Regions from separate parts of the Bacteroides togonis genome, predicted to be linked through region 1. Evidence: riboswitches for the same ligand, from Rfam matches in the RefSeq annotation. Region 1 holds a riboswitch; the other holds the start of a gene.
What was found. A riboswitch is a leader RNA that binds a small molecule or an ion and turns the genes downstream of it on or off. The one in region 1 is predicted to bind cobalamin.
Positions count from the first base shown of each region.

Region 1 (11,493 bases):
ACCGGGTTTAAGGGAACCCTGAAACTTGCCTTGGCCCTTTTCGCCTGCCTTTTCCGGCGGCATTCGCGAACTAACATACTGATAACCAGACAGCACCCGCTGGCGGATGTCGCCGGCGTTGAAGTCGGACATGGCGTGGCGGGCGGCATAGAGCGCGATGACCTCGTCCAGTTCCTGCGTCGAAAAACCTTTACGGCGGGCCGAGCGGCCCAGGCGCAGGGCGATGTCGTTGCGCTGTCCGGGACGGAAGGGATACTCCTGCTCGAAGCGGTGGACGAAAGCCGCCAGGAAGCCTTCGCCCGGCACGACGCCGGCATCCTCTCCGCCTGTGGCGGCAGAAGCGGTGCCCACAGGTTGCGGGGCGGTAGGACGTGATGCGGGAACAGCCTCCGCAGGGTCGTAGGGGAAAGGCGTGGCGGCGGGATTGTAGTACGCGGCGGGGTCCCAGGAGTAATAGCAGGGCTGGGTCACGGGGGCGCACTTCTCGTCGTAGGCATGGCGCACGGCGGCACTCACCGCACGCCCCACGGCAGCGTAGACGGGCGCATAGCCCCCGGCCAGGTCCTCCGTACGGATACGGACGAAGATCTTCACCCCTTCGCCCGATATGCTGCGGAAGGCGGCCGCCACATAGGGCAGTGCAGCAGCCAGGGCCATAATCTCGTCCGTTCGACCGACGGTGCCGTCGTAGTCCGCACACGCCAAGCCGCTGTACGACTGCAAGTTGCTCGCGGCATGCCCGCCGAAACAGCGACACGAGGGCGTGACGCAGGGCATGGACGACTTGACGCGTTGTGCCTCGGCCTCCTGTCCGCGCTGCGAGCGCAGGCGACGGTACTGCTCCACCCGCTTGCGGAAGGCCTCGCCGCGGATGTCGGCCACGAACTGCTCGAGCGTAGTGTCCGTGGCACATTTGCTCCTCACGCTGCTGAAACGCGAGAAGCAGAAGATGTTTTTGGATGTTGTTTCCATCGTTTTTGTGATTTTAAAGTCCGGCAAGGGCACCATTGCCCTTGCACAGAGGCAAATCACGGAAGAAAACAACAAAAGAATTCCGGCGGATACCGCACTTTTGGGCAGACACGAAGTGAACGGTATGCAGACAAATGTCACCGTCACTCACATGGATGGACACAGATTATACGCTGAAAACCAAGCTTCTGGAGAGAAACCTATATCTATCCGTATAAGCGAAGGTGAGTTTTTCCATCTCTCCCCGCCCGTCCGAAAAGTGCGGCGCCTGTCGCGAGCGGACTTTTAAGACGATTTAACGGCCGGCATCCGTTTTCTCGGAATCGCGCATGTTGATAAAATCATTGCAACGCCACAAAATATTTCTGCCGACATGGCGACGGAACTCGAAAAAAGGACTATCTTTGCCGCCGATTTTGGTATCGCAGCCCCACCCGCTTCGGAGGCCGCGATGAAAAGGGAACCAGGTGAAAGTCCTGGACAGACCCGCTGCTGTGAGTCCCCGCCATGAAGAATCCTTGGAAAACCCCAAGCCACTGTCCCCTACCAACGGAGGGATGGGAAGGCATCCAGGGATTGGGACAAGTCAGAAGACCTGCCAGAATCTGCCAACGTTTTAACGCTTTCGGGAAATAAGGCGGTGAAACATCGAGTCGGACCTTTCTTTGCCGGACATCCCCCTGTCGCGGACAGGCGAGGGCAAGGCCGTTTCTCTTTGTACTTCTTCTGTCCCTGTTTTCCCGTAGAACTGATAGGAATATGAAAATGGGTAAAACAAACATCCGCTCCTGCCTCCTGCTCGTCGGGATACTGCTGTGTCTGACCGCAGGCAGCCTTGAGGCCATAGGCCAAGTCAAGGTGCGCCTTTCGGGCAAGGTGACCGACCGCGAAGGTCATCCGGTGGAACAGGCCACCATCGCCATCGAAAACAGCAGCACGGGCTGCTACAGCCATACGGACGGAAGCTACGAACTGATGGTGACGCCGGGCAGGCATGTGGTGGTGGTGTCGTTCGTGGGATACGAAACACTGAAGATGCCGCTTCGCATCGACGGACCTGTGACCCAGGATTTCCGCCTGAAGGAAAACAACGTGGGACTGGGGACGGTAGAGGTGTACGGCAAAAGCCAGACGCAGAAACTGAAGGAAGGCGTATTTGCGGTCAACGCGCTGGACGTGAAGGCACTGGCCTCTTCGCTGAACGACCTGAACAGCCTGATGGACCGCACGACAGGCGTCAAGGTACGCGAAGAGGGCGGCGTGGGTTCGGACTTCGATCTGTCTATCAACGGACTTTCGGGCAACTCGGTGCGCTACTTCCTGGACGGCATGCCACTGGACAGCAAAGGCAGCGGCATGTCGCTGGCCAACCTGCCTGTCGGCATCATCGACCGCATAGAAGTGTATAAGGGCGTAGTGCCTGCCCACCTGGGTACCGACGCGCTGGGCGGTGCCATCAACATCGTCACGAAACAGGAGAAGAAAAACTACCTGGACGCATCCTACGGCATCGGCTCGTTCCATACGCACAAGGCAGACCTGAACGCACTGTGGGTGGAACGGCGGACAGGACTCATCGTGCGGCCTACGGTGGGCATCAACTATTCGAAGAACGACTATCGGATGAAAGACGTGGAGGTGTGGGACGAAGAGGCGGACGCCTACGTCTACGCCGACCGCAAGCGTTTCCATGACGACTATCTCTCCCTGCTGGGCCAGCTGGAAATAGGTTTCGCCGACAAGTGGTGGGCCGACGCCTTCTTCGTCTCGGGCTCCTACTCGAAAACGGACAAGGAACTGCAGACCGGCTCGGTGCAGACGGTGGTCTACGGCATGGCCGAACGGCAGACGGACGCATGGAACGTGGCGGCACGCTACCGGAAACGCGACTTCCTGGTGGAGGGACTACAGCTGAACGCCTCGCTGTCGCACACGTGGGACCACTCGCTGACGGTAGATACCGCCTACCGGAAATATGACTGGAACGGAGGCTACATCGTGAGCTCACGCAACGAAATTACGGGAAACAAACGCTCGATGCGCCACTACAAACGTCCGATGACCCTGGTACACGCCAATGCCGACTATGCGCTGAACGCACACCATGGTTTCAACCTGGACTACTCGATGAACCGCACGGGCAATGACCGCTATGACGACCTGGATACGGACTTCGAACCGTCGAACGACATACTGACCAAGCATATCACAGGCCTCTCCTATTATCAGTCGTTCTTCGACGACCGGTGGAACAACACCCTCTTCGTGAAAGACTACGTGAACCATGCCAATATCCGCCAGACCGACTCGGGCGCGACGACGGGTTCGAATAACGTGCGGGGCTCCATCACCCGGAACTACTGGGGATATGGCGTAGGTACCCGCTTCACCCTTGCCGCTCCCTTTGCCGTGAAGGCCTCTTTCGAACACAGTGTACGCCTGCCCATCGCCCGCGAACTGCTGGGCAACGGAACGACGGTCTATGCCAACGTGGCACTGGAGCCCGAAAGCAGCGACAACGTCAACCTGGGCTTCTTCGGAACCTGGCGTCCGGCTGCCGGGCACACGTTGTACTACGAAGCCAACGGTTTCCTGCGCAATGTGGACAACTTCATCCAGGTGCAGGTGATCGAAAAGGAAGGCATGATGCAATACCAGAACGTTCCGGCCGTACACATCAAAGGCATGGAAGGGGAAGTGCGCTACGACTGGCAGAACAGACTGCAACTGTCCGGCAACCTGAGCTTTCAGGACGCACGCGACCAGCAACAATACAAGACCGACGGAAAACCTTCGGCCACCTACAACAACCGCCTGCCCAACCGTCCCTGGCTGTTCGGCCGAGCCGAAGCAAGCTATACGTTCCACAACGTAGGCCTGCCGGACAGCCGCCTGCGACTGAACTGCAACTACCAATGGGTGCACTGGTATTTCCTGACGTGGGAAGCCTATGGTTCGTACGAGAACAAGTCGCGTATACCGACGCAGCACATCTGCAATGCGGGCCTCTCCTACTCGTGGAAGAACGACACTTACAGCCTGTCGCTGGAATGCTCCAACCTGCTGGACGAAACGGCTTACGACAACTACAAGCTGCAAAAGCCTGGCCGGGCCTTCTTTGCCAAATTCAGACTATTCATCAACTAATCTAACCAATAACCAATTGTTTCATTATGAAAAAATTCAAATTTTTACTGAGTGCATGTATGGCTGCCCTGCTGGCCACTTCTTTCACAGCCTGTTCGGACGATCCCGCCGAAGGAAATGGAGGCAACAATAATCCGGAAGAAACGACGAAGGACTATCACTTCGACCTTTTCCTTAGTGTGGGCAAGCATGGCGGCATGAGCCAGGGCGACGGAACCATCGTCAGAAGTGTATCCGACCTGAGCGCCGATGCAGACAAGATTACGATCGAAGGAATCGGCTCCGAATTCGAATCCAATGGAAACACCTACACCATGGAGGCGATCGTGAAAGGCAAATATTATTATGAAGTGCCTTACCAGCCGGCCGACCGCTTTGTGAAACTGGAAGTGAACTATGACCCCACGACCGGCAAAAACGCCCTGAACATTGTTGGCCAACGTCCGTTTGCCGACGGCTATACATTCAAGGCACGCTCGTACACACATGCCTGGCTGGACGACAACACACTGCTCATCATGGCCGCCAACGGCGATGCAGACAAAATCATCTGGACCAAGCTGAACGCCGACGACATGAGCATCATCGACAGCGGCACCCTGAGTGAAATTACTGCTCCCGAAGGCTATCCGGTACTCACGACATCGGGCATCCTGACCTACCGCCAAAGCGACAAGAAACTTTATTATTTCTACTTTGCCAAGACTTCGAAACGGAACGGAAAGGCTACACCTTATTTCTATACGGCCATCATCGACCCGGCTACCATGAAGGTGGAAAGCAACGAACCGAACAATATAGCCCAACAGACAGCCGGCAGCGCCTACGGCGAACTGATGCAGAACAGCGTGATGTATGATGAGGATGACAATCTTTACCTGGCCACTTTCACTCCGGACGAAAACGAGAAGGAAATAGGCCACCTGCTTCGCATCAAAAAGGGCGAAACACAGTTTGATACGACTTACGACGGTTATCCGAACGCTGACGGCAAGTTGCTGACCATTCAATACCTGGGCAACGGAAAGGCACTGGCCTACGCACGCAACGATGACGGTGACCCGCAGGACGGTACACTAAACATCGACTCCTACTGCCACTACTACACCATCCTGAACCTGGCAGACGGCACAAGAGAACGGCTGAAATACAACGGTGAGGAAATAGCCTACAATGCCGGCCGCTTCTCCCAACGCACGGCCGTTGTCGACGGGAAAGCGTATGTAGGCGTGAACACCCGTGAGGAATCCTGCATCTATGTCTACGACATCGCAACAGGGAAAGTTGAAAAAGGCGCAGAGGTGGATGCCAGCTTCTACTTCGACATCCTGCGCGTAATGAGCAACCAGTAATCAGCCCCCTGCATGAGAAAAGTCCTTACTTTACTTTTGTTATGTCAAACCGCCCTCCTCTGTCGCGCATACGGAGAGGGCGGTTTTGTTCCTTGCGACTTGCTTGCCAATCTGAAGAGTGGCGAGAAAGCAGCCCTGCTGATGGTACATTTCGGTACGACATACGACGACACACGTGCCCTCACCATCGATGCCCTGAACCGGAAAGCGCAGGAAGCGTTTCCTGAACTTACCTTTACCGAAGCCTACACATCGCGTATTGTCATCCGCCGCCTCAAGCAACGCGGTATCCGGAAAGACACGCCGCTCGAAGCACTTCTGCGCCTGAGGGCCGAAGGCTATACACACGTCGTCGTACAGAGCAGCAACATCATTGACGGAGTGGAAATGGAATCGCTTCGGCGCGACGTGGAAAGCGTACAGGCTTTCTTTAAAGAAATTCGGGTGGGTACTCCCCTGCTCTATTCGGTGAACGATTGCCAGAAAGTAGCCGATATCCTGACCAGACGCATGGGCGCAGCAACGCCGGATGGGAAAAAGGGAACAGAGCATTTCGTGCTCGTAGGGCACGGCACTCATACTCCAAGCACAGCTGTCTACAGCCAAATGGACCATGTATTGAAAGCCGCCGGACACTCAAACTGCCACGTAGCCACGATAGAAGGCTATCCGACCCTCGCCACCCTGCTGGCACAACTGAAAGCTGCGAAAGCCCGAAAAGTGACCTTACAACCCTTCATGCTGGTGGCAGGCGACCATGCCCGCAACGACATAGCCACAGAATGGAAAGAAAAGCTGGAAGCGGAAGGATATACCGTTAATATACGCCAGGAAGGCCTGGGACAAATACCTGAAATCCAAGACATCTTTATCGAACACCTCCGCTTCAGCCTGCACCATCGCAGTGTAGGCATCATGGAAAAGAAAGCTGCCTATGCTGCCGGAAAAGATTGAGGCAAGACTGAACCGCCCGCGATAAAGACAGCAGTAACGACCGGAAAGTTTGCCGAAAAAACGTATCTTTGCCAGAGATTATGAAATCCAAAGAAATGAAACAACCGAAAATAATCGTTGCCGGCATCGGACCGGGCAACGAACAAGACATCACCCCGGCCGTCAAGGCTGCACTGCACGAAGCAGATGCCGTGATAGGCTACAAATACTATTTTCAGTTTATCACTCCTTACCTGCATCCGGAAACACCCTGCATCGACACAGGGATGAAACGCGAACGCGTGCGGGCCGAACAGGCTTTCGAACTGGCAGAGCAGGGAAAGACGGTATGCGTCATCAGTTCGGGCGATGCAGGCATCTATGGCATGACACCGCTCATCTACGAAATGAAGCGCGAACGGGGCAGCTCTGTCGAAATCGTATCCCTGCCCGGCATCAGTGCCTTTCAGAAGGCAGCCTCCCTGCTGGGCGCACCGGTGGGCCACGACTTCTGCGTCATTTCCCTCAGCGACCTGATGACTCCGTGGGAACGCATCGAGAAACGAATCGTGGCCGCTGCCCAGGCCGATTTTGTCACTGCAGTCTATAATCCCAAAAGCGAAGGCCGCTACTGGCAACTCTATCGGCTGAAAGAAATATTCCTGCAGGAAGGCCGTTCCCCCCAGACACCTGTGGGCTACGTCCGCCAGGCCGGAAGACCGGAACAGGAAGTACACGTGACCTCCTTACAAGAATTTGATCCCGAACAGACAGACATGTTCACAGTCGTCATTATCGGCAACTCACAGTCTTACGAATGGGAAGGCAGCTTTGTTACTCCCCGGGGATACTATCGGGAAAACGAGGAATCGGGAGCTTCCATCGGACAGGACATCATGATACGCAGTTTCCGTACCATCGAAAGCGAACTGAAGAACAAGGATATCCCTTTGGACCACAAATGGGCCCTGCTGCACGCCATCCATACTACGGCCGATTTCGAAATGGAAGACTTGCTGCGGACCGACAACCATGCCGTATCTACGCTGTACAGACAGATTGCTGATGGACAAGTGAAAACCATTGTCACCGATGTGACCATGGCCGCCAGCGGCATCCGCAAGGGAGCGTTGCAACGGCTGGGAGTGGAAGTGAAATGTTATCTCAGTGATCCGCGCTCGGCTGAAATGGCTGCTGAAAAAAAGATTACCCGTACACAGGCCGGCATCCGACTCGCGGTAGAAGAACATCCTGACGCCCTGTTTGTCTTCGGCAACGCACCGACGGCGCTGATGGAGCTATGCGACCTGATTCGCAAAGGGAAAGCCCGTCCGGCAGGCATCGTGGCAGCACCTGTAGGTTTCGTTCACGTAAAGGAATCCAAGCACATGGTGAAACCTTTTACAGAAATCCCCAAAATCATTGTGGAAGGACGCAAGGGAGGAAGCAACCTAGCCGCTACGCTGGTCAACGCCATCCTTTGCTACAACGATGCCGAGCAACTGCGCCCCGGCCGAGACGTATAAACAGATAAATATGGAACAGAATTTCATCCTGATAGGACTGGATGACAGTCCCTCACCCTTCTTTCCTCCCGAAGTACAGGAACTGATCCGAAACGGAAGGTACTTCTCGGGCGGTGTACGGCACAGGGAGATTGTAGCTTCCCTGCTGCCGGATGATGCCACGTGGATGACCATCAACATACCGCTGGACAACGTATTCGCAGAATACAAGGCCCATTTCAAGACCGACGGACATCCTATTGTGGTATTCGCTTCGGGCGATCCGCTTTTTTTCGGTTTTGCCAACACGCTCCGTAAACGGATGCCTGAAGCCCATCTGCGACTCTATCCTGCCTTCAACTCCTTGCAGACATTGGCACACAGGATGGTAATCCCCTACAGCGACATGCGAAACGTATCGCTGACCGGACGCCCTTGGCAGGAACTGGACAGAGCCTTGATAGAACGAAGCACCCAAATCGGCATCCTGACCGACCGGGAACATACTCCCGACGCCATTGCCCGCCGCATGCTGGACTATGGCTACAACCAATATACGGTCTATGTAGGCGAACACCTGGGAAACCCAGACAAAGAACGCATCCGCCGGATGACGGTTGAAGAGACTGCCCGAAGCTGCTTTGAACGCCCCAATTGCTTGATCTTGAAAGCTGACACTCCTCTCCCACCACGTCCCTTCGGCATCCCTGACGAGGCTTTCGATCATTTGGACGGACGTGCCCGCATGATAACCAAGGCCCCTATCCGGCTGCTTACGCTCCGTGCACTCGGACTGAACAGCCGACATGTGTTCTGGGATATCGGTTCCTGCACGGGTTCGGTATCCATCGAAGCACGCCTCCAGTTTCCGCATCTGACGGTCGTTTCTTTTGAAATACGTCCCGAAGGCCGACAACTGATGGAAGTGAACAGTCGCCGCTTCGGCGTTCCGGGCATACAACATCTGACAGGAGACTTTCTGCAAACCGACCTTTCCTCCCTACCTCTTCCCGATGCCGTATTTATCGGTGGTCATGGAGGCAAACTGGGCGTAATGATGGAAGGAATAAAGAAACTTCTCCAGCCCGGTGGATGTATCGTCTTCAACTCCGTATCTGCCGAAAGCGGGAAAGCCTTCCGCGAGGCAGTCGCAAAACTGGGTATGCAACTGCAACCATCGGTACGCATTGCGTTGGATGACTACAATCCCATCGAAATAATGAAAGCTACCTTATAATAGAAACAGAAAACATGGATAAAAAGACAGCCATTATATTGATTTCCGAAGAAGGATTGCCGCTGGCACACCGTCTGTTGCCGGAATTTCCCCAAGCCGTCATCCTCAGTACGACGGTCAAGGACAATACCTGCCTGAATGTAGAAAGCTATGCGAACTTCTTCAATGAAAATTTCCATCGCTATGACGCCTTTATCTTTATCGGAGCCATGGGGATTTGTGTACGGAGCATAGCGCCTTTCATCGCAGACAAGCATACTGATCCTGCAGTAGTATGTATAGACAGTACGGGGCGATATGCCATTCCTGTCCTGTCGGGACATGTAGGCGGAGCAAACGAGCTGGCCCGATGTGTGGCCGGATGTATCGGAGCGGAAGCCGTGATTACTACACAAAGTGACCGTACCGGCCTGTGGGCACTCGATACACTGGGCACTGAATACAACTGGACAGTCCTGACTGCCGAAGGTGGAAACATGATTTCCGCAAATTCTGATGAAGGACATCGCATAATAAACCGACTCATCAGCCTGTTTGTCAAACAGGTACCCACATTGCTGTACATCGGTGTACGGGTGCCGGGGGTAGAGCGGTTGGAGCGGACTTGTCCGCCGCATGTCAGCATCCGTTACGGACGCTTCGAAGACATCGACTTAAAGCCTTACGAACTAGTCTTGCTGATTACGCCTTTCCGCTACAACACTGCCGGAATCCCTGCTCTTTATTACATTCCGCAGGTACTCCATGCAGGCATCGGACTGGCACACAACGCCGGACCTGTCGAGGAAGTCATCCGGCAACTGGACGAAACGCTGTACAGCCAACACATCCATCCCGCCGCAATTTCCGATTTTGCTACTATCTGCGAGAAACGTGAAGAGCCGGTAGTCGGACAGCTGCAATCCCGGTTCCCCGTGCAGTTTTATACAGCCGACGAGCTGAAGACCGTAAACGTACCTACCCCGAGCGAAGTAGTACAAAAACACATGGGTACGCCCAGCGTCAGCGAAGCAGCAGCCCTGCTGGCCTCGGAAAGCGGGTGTCTGGTACTGAACAAACAGAAAGGCAGCAACTATACCCTGGCCGTAGCCATTGGAAAGGGAATAATGACCGACAGCGGCCATATCGAAATCGTGGGAGCCGGTCCGGGCGATCCCGACCTGATATCCGTACGCGGACGACAGATGCTGGAAAAAGCCGATCTGATACTCTATGCCGGCAGTCTGGTGCCCCGCGAACTGACCTATTGTGCCAAACCGGGTGCCGTAGTCCGCAGTTCTGCCTCCATGAATCTGGAGGAACAGTTCGCGCTGATGAAAGAATTCTATGACCGCGGTTGCTTCATTGTCCGGTTGCACACGGGTGATCCTTGTATCTATGGAGCCATACAGGAACAGATGAACTATTTCGACCAATACCAGATGAGTTATCACATCACGCCGGGTATTTCTTCTTTCCAAGCCGCTGCCGCTGCCCTGAAATCACAGTTTACCATTCCCGAAAAAGTGCAGAGTATCATCCTGACCCGCGGCGAAGGACGGACACCCATGCCCGAACGGGAAAAGCTCCACCTCATGGCGCGGTCGCAAAGTACGATGTGCATATTCCTCAGCGCGGGTATTGTAGACCAGGTGCAGAGCGAACTGTTGCAGGAATATCCCGAAGATACGCCTGTAGCTGCCTGTTACCATCTGACGTGGAAGGACGAACGAATCTACCGCGGTGTGCTGAAAGATTTGGCCAAGATTGTGAAAGAAAACAACCTGACACTGACTACCCTGCTAGTAGTGGGCGAAGCCATTGACAACCGCCAAGGCTTGTCCCGCCTCTATGCGCATGAGTTCAAACATCTGTATCGGAAGGATTGAATTATGATTCTTATTTTAGGAGGAACCACCGAAGGCCGACTGGCGGCAAACACACTGGACGAATCGGGCAGTCCGTTCTACTATTCCACCCGTGGAGATGAACAGGAAGTGTCCCTACACCACGGCATCCGCCTGCAAGGAGGCATGGATGCGGAAGCGATGGAGCTATTCTGCCGGCAAAAGGAAATCCGGCTACTGGTCGATGCCGCTCATCCTTTTGCTGAGGAACTGCATCGCAACGTGGCTACAGTGGGGCAACGTCTGCAAATCCCTGTAATCAGACTTGAGCGCATCTATCCGCCACGTACGGCCTGTCCTGTTATCTGGTGTGCCGGCTATGACGAAGCTGTGAAAAAAATACAGCAATCGCATCCGGCCTCTCTCCTCCTGCTTACGGGCGTACAGAGCATTGCCCGCCTGGCTGCGCTATGGAAAGATGAAAACATATGCTGCCACTGCCGCATCCTCGACCGCGACAG
Region 1 is NZ_LT670820.1:605,700-617,192, forward strand. It holds partial or broken gene BQ8005_RS02720 (BT4734/BF3469 family protein) at 1-972, opposite strand, end outside; gene BQ8005_RS17315 (hypothetical protein) at 950-1,261, shown strand; cobalamin riboswitch at 1,373-1,589, shown strand; gene BQ8005_RS02725 (TonB-dependent receptor) at 1,732-4,119, shown strand; gene BQ8005_RS02730 (hypothetical protein) at 4,146-5,471, shown strand; gene BQ8005_RS02735 (sirohydrochlorin cobaltochelatase) at 5,484-6,425, shown strand; gene cobJ (precorrin-3B C(17)-methyltransferase) at 6,521-7,930, shown strand; gene BQ8005_RS02745 (bifunctional cobalt-precorrin-7 (C(5))-methyltransferase/cobalt-precorrin-6B (C(15))-methyltransferase) at 7,941-9,146, shown strand; gene cobM (precorrin-4 C(11)-methyltransferase) at 9,161-11,014, shown strand; gene cbiD (cobalt-precorrin-5B (C(1))-methyltransferase CbiD) at 11,018-11,493, shown strand, end outside.

Region 2 (11,493 bases), 500 kb from region 1:
ATCATACACTGACCTGTATCTCCCAGCTTGGCATCATTTTGATAGCTGTAAATGTCGCTGATGAAATCCGCATCGCCGTTAGGCGCATAGAATGAGATTCCCGCATTATTGCCATTATAGGAGCCTTCGTTCAGGAAGAAGGCGCGCACTTGCGGTAACTGGACCTTCGACCCCGTATCGTCGCGGTCATCGTCGTTATTACCGTTGTCGTCGCTACAAGAAGATAAACTTACACTCACGGCCAGCATGCACAGCAGGCCATACCATAGATTACTTGCTTTCATTTTCATACTTTGTTTATATTTAAGTCAATCATATTTATTTTTATTTAAGTATTAGATTTTTCCGTTGTATCAGAAATAGAAACTGCCGGTCAGTCGCCACGAACGGCCCGGCATGGGGTAATACTTGATTACGTCATACTGCTCGTTCGCCAGGTTCAGCACCTCGGCCTTTACGGCTATGCGTCCTCGTTTCAGGTTGAAATCGCGCGAAAGGCTCAAGCTCTGCTCCACATAGCCGTCTATTCTGTTTTCGGGTAAGTTCTGTGACATATAATATCGTTCACCTACGCCCACCAGCGAATATCCCAAGCTGAGCCAGGGGGTGCCGACAATAAGCGAGGCGCTTCCACTGTGTACGGGTGTATAGGGCAACTGGTCACGATAGTTCTTGGCATCGGGATCGGTCAGGTCGATGGCTTTCTGCCACATATAGTTACCGCTGAACGTAAGGTCATAACCCGATGCCAGTGTTGCCGAAGCAGCCAGAGTGGCGTCTATGCCCGCTGCATGCACCCGTCCGTAGTTGGCCATCTTCCATGTGTAGGTAGAGGGGAAGGCCACGATCTTGTCCGTCACGTTGTTGAAGTAACCGTCCAGTGTGACGGACAGATAGTCCAGCCAGGCAGCTTTCTGCAGACTCCAAGTTAGGCCGGCAGTGTATTCGTTCGCCTTCTCTGGCCGCAGATTACGGTTTCCCAAGCGGTAATAATAAAGATCATTGAAGGTGGGCAGGCGGAAGGTGCTCTTGTACATCAGCCGCAGGAAAAGCTCCTCTTCTTGCCAGGGCTTCAGGCTGACAGATAAGGAGGGTGTGAAGCGGCGGAAGTTGTCGGGTGCCTCGCCTTTTTCCACATGTTCAAAAGTAGCGGTATGTACCAATAAAGCCGTAGCTGTTAACCAGTCGTTGCTATAGCGGGCATTGAATGCGCTGATGGAAGTTAAGCGTGTGGGAAAGGGGCATTCGGGCAAGGTGTTGTGCAGCGTATTCGCCATTCCGTCCTGTGCCAAGGAAAAGGATAATCCTTCCAGCGGACGGTAGAGGACAGATGCCGACAGATAGTATTCATCCTGTTTGTGGTGTTCGCTATAGGTGCCGTCAGTATATTCCGCTCCTTGGTCTTCGTAGCGGTTCCAGCCATGATTGTATTTGCCCTGTACCTGCATAGCCCATCGTGGATTGAACTGTTTCTTGTAACGGGTCTGTACAAAGATGTTTTCATCCCACAAGCGTTCGTCAGATAAAGGATTGTAGAGAGTGACGGCTCCGGGCAGTCCACGGCGGGAACGGTAATAGTAAGCCTTTACATCCAGCTCGCTATTGTCTTTGAATGTATGATATAGGTTGGCTTCGCCTTGTCCTGAGAGTATGTCGGAATTGTTACGTCGTTCTTGTGTGACGTATTTCCCGTTTACCAATGTAAAAGGATAGTTACCGTCGGCCCGCATGAAACTGCCGTCAACAGCCAGGCGTGTACGGCTGCTCAGTTGCTGCCACCAGCGCAGGGACGGTGTAATGTATCCGAAAGATCCTCCACTGACACGGGCGCGCAAGGCATAGCGGCGGCCTTCATCAAAATGAGGCTTTTCGGTTTCGATACTGAGAACACCTGCCGAGGCATAGTGTCGGGCTGTCTGCAATAAATCGTCCGTCTGTCCTACGGCTAGCGTAACCATCGACACGTTGTCCAGTGAAAACCGTCCGATGTCTATTTGCCCGGCTTGGCAGTTACTCACTGTCACGCCATCATAACTCACCGCTGTATGTGCAGCTCCCATGTTACGGACCGAAACGGTCTTTAGGCCACCTATACCGCCGTAGTCGCGCACCTGTGCTCCGGCAAAGCGGCGTACGGCATCGGCCATGTCTTGAATACCCAGACGCTCGATGTCCTGCCCCGACAGGCTCTGTACGGGTGCTGCCGAGGTCAGCTTGTTGGGTACACGTCGGGCAGTGACGGTTACACGGTCTATCTGGTGTATCCTGTCCGTAATCGTGTCGCTCGCTTCCTGAGCCATGGCTCCGCCAGACAGCAACAACGCTACAATCCAACCTCCCCATCGCCGATGGAAAAGACAAATTTGTTTCATTTCCTTTCTGTCAATCTGTAGTTGTATACTACTTTCTACACGATCTTTACGCTCATCCTCGCAAGCGTCAAGCATGATTTTTGTTTTGCAGGTCTTCTGACTCGTTTCGGAGAACATCGCCTTCCCGTCTTTTTCCGCTTTGGCAGAAGTAACAGTGGCATAGAGCGTGTTGATGCTCTCAAGATGTGAAACTCACAGCAGCGGGACTGTTCGGGACTTTCACCCGATTCCCTTTTCATCCGCTAGCTTCGCAATTGGAAACTGGCAGAACAAAACTATTGCAAAGTTAGGAAAAGAATCTGAAACCAATGCAAAGAAACCGATAGTTTTTATAACTTTGTCCGAGGAACTTAAAACTATCCAGATAAAGATGAAAAACAATTTATTGTCCGAACGCCTTACTTACAATGGTGACAATTGTACACATACTCATGTTCATTTGCTTAATTATTCATCCGACCATTTTAGTGAAACCATTTGCAATGATTTTGAGGAAATCATGTCACATACGCCTACCGAAAACAAATTGTGGATAAGGGTTCATGGATTGAAAGATACCGAATATATCCGGAATATATGTACTTATTTCAAAATCAACTTTTTGATGATGCAGGACATCTTGAATGTAGACCATCCCAGCAAAATCGAGAAGAACGGTGATTTCAATTTTGTAGTAACTCGTATTTTTCATGAAGATACCGAGACGTCTGTCAGACTGATACAAGGTGAGAATGTGGTGCTGACCTTTACTGAAGGTGAAGCTTCTTTTTTCGATGATGCGGTCAAGGCTTTGCAGGAAAACGTTTTGAAGATACGTACACGCTCGTCCGATTATCTCTTTTCTGTGTTATTCAACGAATTGGTTTCAAATTATGTTTCATTGGCTATTGAAACAGGCGATCAACTTGATGATCTTGAAACCGAATTGTTGGCTGCCACGACTAGTTATAACATTCGGATGCAATTGCAAATGTTGCGGAAACGCTACATGGAAATAAAACGGACAGTCGTACCGTTGAAGGATCAATATTCTAAAATTTTGCATCCGGACTCCGAGCTTATCAATGAGACCAACCGTCCTTTTTTCAATGATGTCAACGACCACTTGCTCAATGCCGTACAGCTTGTCGAAGGTTGTCGCGAAACGCTTTCATCACTGATGGACCTCTATATTTCGAACAGTGACATGCGCATGAATTACATCATGAAACGGCTTACGGTGGTATCTACTATTTTTATTCCGCTCACTTTTTTGGTAGGAGTGTGGGGCATGAATTTCAAGTTTATGCCCGAGCTCGATTGGAAATACGGATATCTGATGGCCTGGGGAGTAATGATTGCTGCTGGAGTGGTTTCATACCTTATTTTACGTTCGCGTAAATGGCAATAGCTCCAGTAAGGTTGGGCTTATTATTCTTTTGTGATTTCTCCTGCCAGATTTGAGTCCATGAGACGGCGTATTTCCTGTTGGTTCAGGCCGTGCCCCAGAAGAAACATCAGTTTGGTGACAGCACATTCGGGTGTGCTGTCGTAACCGCTGATAACACCTGTTTGGAGCAGTTGAAGACCGGTACCGTAGCGTTGCATTTCGACGACTCCCCGTTGACATTGAGTGATGTTGACGATGACGATGCCTCGTTCGTTTGCTTCTTTGAGTTGGCGGATCAACCATTCTTTTTGTGGTGCATTGCCCGATCCGAAAGTCTTGAGTACCACGGCTTTGATACCTGGTACGTGGAGGACGGAGCTGACGATACTTTCACGAATACCGGGGAAAAGAGTCAGCACTACGACATTGGTATCAAACAGGTAGTGTGGCTTCATCGGTCGTGAAGGGTCGGGGCGACGTATCAGGTGTTCTTCGTAGCGGATGTGGATGCCCACTTTGGCTAGTGGCGGATAGTTGAAAGAACGGAAGGCATTGAAATTTTCCGCATTGATTTTGGTCGTACGGTTACCGCACATCAGTTCGTTTTCAAAGAATATGCAGACCTCGGGTACCATGGGTGTGCCGTCAGGACGGCGTGCGGCTGCTATTTCAATAGCCGTAATGAGGTTCTCCTTGCCGTCGGTGCGCAGCATACCGATAGGTAGTTGCGAGCCAGTCAGAATGACGGGTTTCGACAGATTTTCAAGCATGAAACTCAGCGCACAGGCTGTATAGGCCATCGTATCCGTACCATGCAGGATGACGAAGCCGTCATAATCATTGTAATGGCTGCTGATGATTTTTACGATCTTGGCCCAGAGTTCGGGTTCCATGTCTGATGAATCGATAGGTGGATTGAACTGGTAGGTAGAGATATGGCAGTTGAATCGTTTCAGTTCGGGTACGTGTTTCAGCAGTTGGTCGAAGTTAAAGCTTTCCAAGGCTCCGGTTTCAGGGTTCTCGATCATGCCGATGGTACCGCCGGTATATATCAGTAATACTGAAGGGCAATCCGCTGTTTTCATACGCATTCTGCAGGCTTTTGTTTCTAATGTAGGGCAAAGGTACTAAACAAATTACAAATCCGCAACTTGTTTCAGAACTTGAAGCTCACCGAAGCATAGGGCAGGCAGTTGCGATACCAGTGTACGGAGTAGTAGCTCAGAGCTACCTTCGGATGCATTCTGGGGGCTGAAGGCCACTACGTTTCTTCGTGTCTTATAGTAGGCCGATATCTCTATTTGTCCGTTCTTCAGAAAATGTTTCCATCCTGCTTCGTAATGTTCCGAAGAGCGAGGCTTGAATCCGTCGATACTTGGCATGCGGAAGTCTGTTGGAAAAGCCAGGTAGTCGAAGCGCAGGTAATGGTAGAATTGTTCCATTCGTGAGAAGTGAAGGTAGATCAATTCTTGCTCGGCCGGTTGGTATTTGAGCGAAAAACGGGGTTGTATGCTGTAGTACGAACGGCTGCTTTGGGGAATGTAACCTACAAAGTGTACGCCTACCTGAGTTGTGATTTGAGGGGTAATCCGTATCAGGTTGTCGTAGAAGAGGGAGAATTGGTTGATAGGTTCGTGTCTTGCCTGCGTCAGGTTGTCTAGAGAAGCCAGTTCATAGACTTCACGGGTGTATTTGGCGCCCCAGCGCGCGCTGTATATATTTTCTGGACTGAAAGAGAATTCGGTAGCCGCATTGAGCGAATGGATGCCGCTACGTACATAACCTTCCGTATCGAAGCCTAGGATGAAAGCATTGGCCCGATTGGTATACGAGGTATAGGACACGGAACTCGTTTGATTCAGCTTACCGTACGAAGTGTGGAATGATGCCTGATAGGCCTGGTTGGTCCATCGTAGAATTGTTTGTTTGTCGCCGCTTTCGTCATAAGGCAGATGATAACCGTCTTGTGCACCATAGGCCATTAATCTGAGAGTGTTTTGGGGAGACAGGTTGTAAGATAACTTGGCATTGTAATCATATGTGGAATGGTTCATACGGTTATCTTCAGAGAACAGATTGTCAAAAAAGTCGAGCCAACTGCGTCGTGCACTCACCAGGTAGGATAGTTTGTCCTTGATGATGGGGCCTTCGAGAGTCACTCCTGCTGCAGGCATGTCGAGGGTCAATGTGCGAAGGATTGTAGGCCAACGTGATTTGCGTTTCCTTCTCGATTTTGTCAAACCATTGCAAGACGGTAGCGGAAGAGGCGGTCACTCGGATCCGCTCTTCCGCTATCGTCCGTATGTCAGGGCTCTTCTGGCCATACGTTAGGGTGGTAACTAATGTAATAAGCAGGGCCAGCAGGCCCCGTTTTTTTCTAATCATAGCGTAGCCGGTAAAGTTTTCCTCGTTTCAGCGTGTCGCACTTGCATCCGCAGAGGAAAGCCAGTTCTGCCGCGATGCCCTCGGCATTGTCGGGGTCGATGCGGGTAGTGACGGTGTTCTCTTCGACGCCCCGTCCCAGCTCAATACGGATGCCGGTCTGTTTCTCCACTTCTTTTATAACGTCTTTGAGGGGCGTTTGGTTGAATACCATCTTTGTTTTTTTTCGGTTGAAGAAGCTAGCCGGATCGTCGATGGTGCCTTTTTGCAGGTTTCCGTCGCTGAGTTCCGCCTTTTCATGGGCGTGGAGCACCAGGTCGTGGTCTTCTGCGCTGACTTTTACTCGCCCGCTTTCCACAAAGACTCCTGTACGCTTCGTCTGTGTGGCATCTATCAGAAACGAGGTGCCCAGCACTTCTACTTCCACTTCTTCAGTAGTTACGCGGAAAGGTTTCCCATCGGTCCTTTTCACATGGAAGAATGCTTTTCCCTCCAGTTTGGCCAGTCGTTCACTGTGGTGGGGTGCATATCGGAAACTCAATTTAGTTTGAGGATAAAGGATTACTTCCGAGCTGTCAGGCAGTAGGAGGCTTCGGGCTGTCTGTCCATTGTTCTCGTAACGTACGGCCGGTTGTCTGAACAAGTAGACTGTAGCCGTTCCCAATAGGAGCAGCAAGGAGGCGGCAATGGAGCAGAAGGTGATGAACCGTCGTGTACGATGGGTTTCCGTCGTCTTGTCTTTCAGCTTGGGAGCGATCTTCATCCAGGCCCGGCGGGCGTCGAAGTTCGATTCGTCCGCATGTGGATGCAGGGCGTCTGTCAGTCGCCTCAGGCGGCGATATTCAGCGCTGTTGGCGGCTATCCATGCTTCCAGTTCTTGCTGTTGCTCGGCACTGATATGTTCGTGGGCCAGGTGACGGGCCAGCAGATCGTTAATGTCTTCATTCTGTTTCATGGTCACTTGCAATTTACTAGGATGGATAAAACAATGGCGCCGATGGCAGTCATCAGGAAAGGATTTTCAGCCGCATAGGCGCGTAGCAGCTTGACGGCTTTTGTCATCTGGTTGTCGACGGTCTTCTCCGAGATTCCCAGTTCGTTGGCTATCTCGCGATACTTCATGCCCTTTAGCTTGGCCATCAGGAAAACGTCCTTACACTTGGGCGGCAGGGTCGAGAGAGCTTCTTCCAGCACTTCTTCGGGTGAGCGTCGGTTTTCACTGCTGTCTGCTGTTTCGTCGGCCAGGTGATGATCGGCCAGCGGATAGTCCTCGATCGATACGGTGTCCTCTTTTTTCCGACGCAGGAAAGAGATGCAGCGGTTCTTTACGGCAGTCGTCAGATAGGCGGTGAGTTCCTGTTCGGGCAGGCAGTCCTTGCCCTTGTCCCAGATGTGGATGAACAGTTCTTGAACGATGTCCTCCGATTCGTCGTAATCCGAGACATATCCGTAGGCTATGCTACATAGCCTCGGATAATGTTGCTCGAATCTGACTCTGAAAAGTTCTTTCCTGTCTGTTCTCATTGCAATGCGTGTTAAGATGTTAGAATCTCAGGCTGACACCTGCCGTCAGGAATCCCTTGTATCCCAGGCCGGTTTCGATGAATCCTCCTACGCGGTCGTTACCGATGCGGATGGCGATGGGGTTCACCTGATAGGCGAAGTTGGTCGACAGGTCTGCTTTGCGGGTGGCTGCCTTTCCGGCTTCGGTCAGTCCTTTCTCTGTGTGGCGCACCAGATCTACACCTGCTGCGGCCGATCCGTAAAGTTCTACAAGGTTGCGTTTGAAGTAAACAAATTCAGCAGTGGGCAGCACGAGGAAGTTCAGTTCCTTTTCCTTGATCGAAGCGGTAGATTCTCCATGCAAAGTCAGCAGGCTGCTGGTATGTGCGAAGCCCAAGTCACCTCCCAGTCGGAAGCGGTTGATGGCGTAGCGGTAGCCTATGCCGTAGACCATGCTGCTTTTTTCGTCCGACCGCTTGGTGCCGGTAATAGCATCGGCTATTCCCATGCCCAGTATGTCGACCCCTGTCAGTGTCAGTCCGTCGCTGACGGCGATGCGGAATTCATGACGATTGTTGGGCTGATAGGACGACTTGTCTGTGTCTTGCGCCTTGATGATATTTACACTTGCAACCATACACAAAGATAATGCGATAAATTTGATTTTCATAATTTCTAATTCGTTTAGGTGTGAATACTCTTATTGATTTGTTTCTCTGAGAGCGTCCGGCCGGGCCACTTTCACTCGTATAACGCAACCTTTGTAGAAATCCCCTATTCGTAGGGAGAAATTTTTTATATAAATTCGTTTTTTCCTTTCAGAAACGTTGTAGAGCAGGATGTGGGGGATTGTTTTTTTTGAGGGGAAAACGGTGTTTTATCAGTAGAAAAGCATTGCTTTCCTTGAAAGAAAACAATGCTTTTTTATCGTCAACAGAGGATTAACGTCGTGCTTGTCTGGAGAGCAGCTTGGGCAGCTGGCGGCGGATAGCCACCATGTTGAGCGCCGAGACAACTAGGAAGAGTACGCCTCCTATCAGCAGTGTGGGCAGCAGGGAGCTGCCTTCGAGCTGGGGCACAAGCTTTTCGAGGAAGGGTAGGTAGGCCTGGCGCAACAATGCCACACACCCCGTCGAAAGCAACAGTACGGCCAGGTTGAGGCTGGCCGTCAGCACGCAGTAGGGCAGGGCCACTTGCGCGGGAGCATAGCCGATGAGCAACAGGTTCTGCAACTTGTCGCGGTTCTTCTGTAGCAGCAGGAAGATGCTGAGCATCAGGATGAAGAAGGCCAGCAGGCTGATGATGCCTCCGATGGCCAATACAATGCCTGTGACGAGACGGAGGAAGTAGGTGGCACGCCCTGCGTCGAGCGAGTCGCCCTCTGTTTCGTAGCCTTTGCGGCTGAAGTAATCGTTGATGGAGGTGTCCGTGGGGTTGTCTACTTCGACAATGAGGCGCGAGGGCTGCGCTTCACGGCCGGGGGCATAGCGGTTGTTGGCCCACTCCATGAAGGCTTGGGGCACGAGGATGGTGTTCAGCCGGTTGGAAAAGCCCACAATCTGCCCCTTGAACAGTTCGGTCAGCCCGTTGCCGCTCAGGCGGATATCCATCTGGATGAGGTTCATCAGCCCCTCGGACAGCTTGGGCAGGCTTCGGCTCTGCGCGAAGCCGAAGTTGTAGAGGTTGAGGTAGTTGCGGGGGATGATGATGGGGATGGTGTGGCTCTGCGGGTCGAAGTGCCAACGGTCGAGGTTGACGTCGATATAGGCGTCGGGCACGGACTCGAAGAACATCTCTGTAGACAGGCGGATACCTGCCTCCTGCATGCCCAAGCCGGCCGATACGTCGAACAGCGAGGGCGTGAAGGCTCCCACGCTGCGTGTGAAGGGCTGGTTCCGCAGGTCGTCAATGGCGGCAGGGCTGAAGGTGTTGCTCCGTCCCGTCAGGTTGCCCAGCGTGCTGATCTTGCGGGTGGCGATAAGGTAGTCCTTCTTCAGGAAGCTGTTGCCCTGCGTAAAGACGGGCGCCACGTCGCGATAGAACTGGATACCAAGCAGCACGATGCTCATGCCGAAGAGGCTGGCAAGGAAGAAGCCCGCCAGCTGGGCGCCGCTGATGTGGCGGCGGAGAAGTTTCCAAACGAGTCTGTTCATAGTTTCAGTACACAGTTATAGTCGGTAGGGAGGTGCTTGCCGATGGAGGTCACGATGACGCCTGCTCCTTGTTTGCCTGCCTCTTCGTGGAGCAAGGCCGACATCGTGGCGGCATTGGCCTCGTCGAGGTGGCTGACGGGTTCGTCCAGCAGCAGGAAGTCCATGGGTTGGCACAGGCAGCGGATAAAGGCCACACGCTGTTGCTGGCCGAAGGAGAGCAGACCTGCCGTTTGGTCTTTTTTATCGCCGATGCCCAGTGCGTCGAAGAGGGCGTCTATCTCCTTGCGGCTCTTGAAGCGCGTCAGGCGGTTCTTGAGCTGCACGTTTTCGAGGGCCGTCAGCTCGCTGAAGAGGCGCAGTTCTTGGAAAAGAATGCTGAGCGAGTGGCGGTGCAGGCGTGTCCAGTCGGCTTCCTTGAGCGAGCGGATGTTCTGCCTGTCGAAGCAGATGATGCCCTCGTAGTCGTTGCGGTAGCCGTAGAGGTAGCTGCACAGCGACGACTTGCCTGTGCCCGATGCGGCCTCGATGAGGTAGCGCTTGCCCCGTTCGAAGACGAGGTCGCGATGCCACACGTCGGACACGATGGCATCGCGGTTTGCAAAGACCTGCGGGAGAGTGTGTTGCAGATGAATGGTTTCCATGAGCGTAGGCTCCTTATTTATAGGTTGGCCAGTGTCTTCACCTGGTCCACAATCTGTTTCAGTGCATTGGTCTCGCGGTCCTTCAGTTGCAGCACGAAGAGGCCCGTCTTGCCTTCGCTGCTCATTCTCAGGTAGGAGATGTTCTCGGCAGCGGTAACCATGGCGCGGTATTTAGGGCTGAGGAAGCCTGTGGCCAGCTTGACGATGGGCAGGTCGAAGACCGCTTCGGTATTGATGACGGTGGCAAAGCGCTGTCCCTGCACTTCCTTGGCGAAGGAAGACTCGAGCAGGGAGGGCTTGCTTTCCTTGCCTGCATTGTTGTACAGGGCTTCGTCGTTGGTCATGATGAGGTGCTTGCCGCGCATGCCCATGTACACCTTCAGGCCCTTGTCGGTGAGCATGTAGTCGTCGTTGTCCAGCTTGGTGAGGTCGTTACCTCCCTGCTTCTTGCTGGCTTCGTACAGCTGGTTCAGCAGGTCGGCGTTGTTGGTTTCGGCATAGGCCAGTATCGTGGGGTTGCCCTGGGCGTCTACACCAGTGATGCCCAGCGTGAAGTCGTTTTCAAACGAAGACACCAGCTGCTTCAGCAGTTCCATGTTCTCGGCAGAAAGTGATTTCTTGACTTGCGGATTTTCTTCCAGGTGGGTGTACAGCTCCTTGCCGTCGAGGCCCAGGCTGAAGTAAAGCAGGGTAGACTGGGGAAAGTAGGGCGCGAAGGTATTCTGGATGGGACGTGTGGCCTTCAGCTGCTTTTCAAGGAGTTCCAGCGCCTTGGGATCGTCCGAGGTGTAGCCCACGTTGACGGCTACCTGACCGGGTTCGAACGACAATCCACCCACGTACTTGATGTTCTGCAGGTTCATGCTGTCGGCCATTGCCATCAGCATCGGGTCTGGGTGGAGCTTGAAGAGGCTGCTCGAGGTCATCATCACGCGGATGTCGCCTTTTGTTTCCTGCATCTGGCGGAAAGCTTCCTGGCTGTTGATGCTCTGTTCAGAGCTTTGGCTCAGCAGGTTGGAGGCGTTTTGATGCATCTGTGCGATGTCGGGCGTGTCGGCCGAGGGGAGCACAAG
Region 2 is NZ_LT670820.1:1,102,709-1,114,201, reverse strand. It holds gene BQ8005_RS04815 (NHL repeat-containing protein) at 1-284, opposite strand, end outside; gene BQ8005_RS04810 (TonB-dependent receptor plug domain-containing protein) at 354-2,372, opposite strand; cobalamin riboswitch at 2,442-2,662, opposite strand; gene corA (magnesium/cobalt transporter CorA) at 2,743-3,762, shown strand; gene BQ8005_RS04800 (asparaginase) at 3,783-4,826, opposite strand; gene BQ8005_RS04795 (TonB-dependent receptor plug domain-containing protein) at 4,878-5,981, opposite strand; gene BQ8005_RS04790 (FecR domain-containing protein) at 6,119-7,078, opposite strand; gene BQ8005_RS04785 (RNA polymerase sigma-70 factor) at 7,081-7,647, opposite strand; gene BQ8005_RS04780 (hypothetical protein) at 7,667-8,296, opposite strand; gene BQ8005_RS04775 (cell division FtsX domain-containing protein) at 8,568-9,779, opposite strand; gene BQ8005_RS04770 (ATP-binding cassette domain-containing protein) at 9,776-10,420, opposite strand; gene BQ8005_RS04765 (DUF4836 family protein) at 10,438-11,493, opposite strand, start outside.
Region 2: another riboswitch for cobalamin. It lies ahead of BQ8005_RS04810 (TonB-dependent receptor plug domain-containing protein); the one in region 1 lies ahead of BQ8005_RS02725 (TonB-dependent receptor).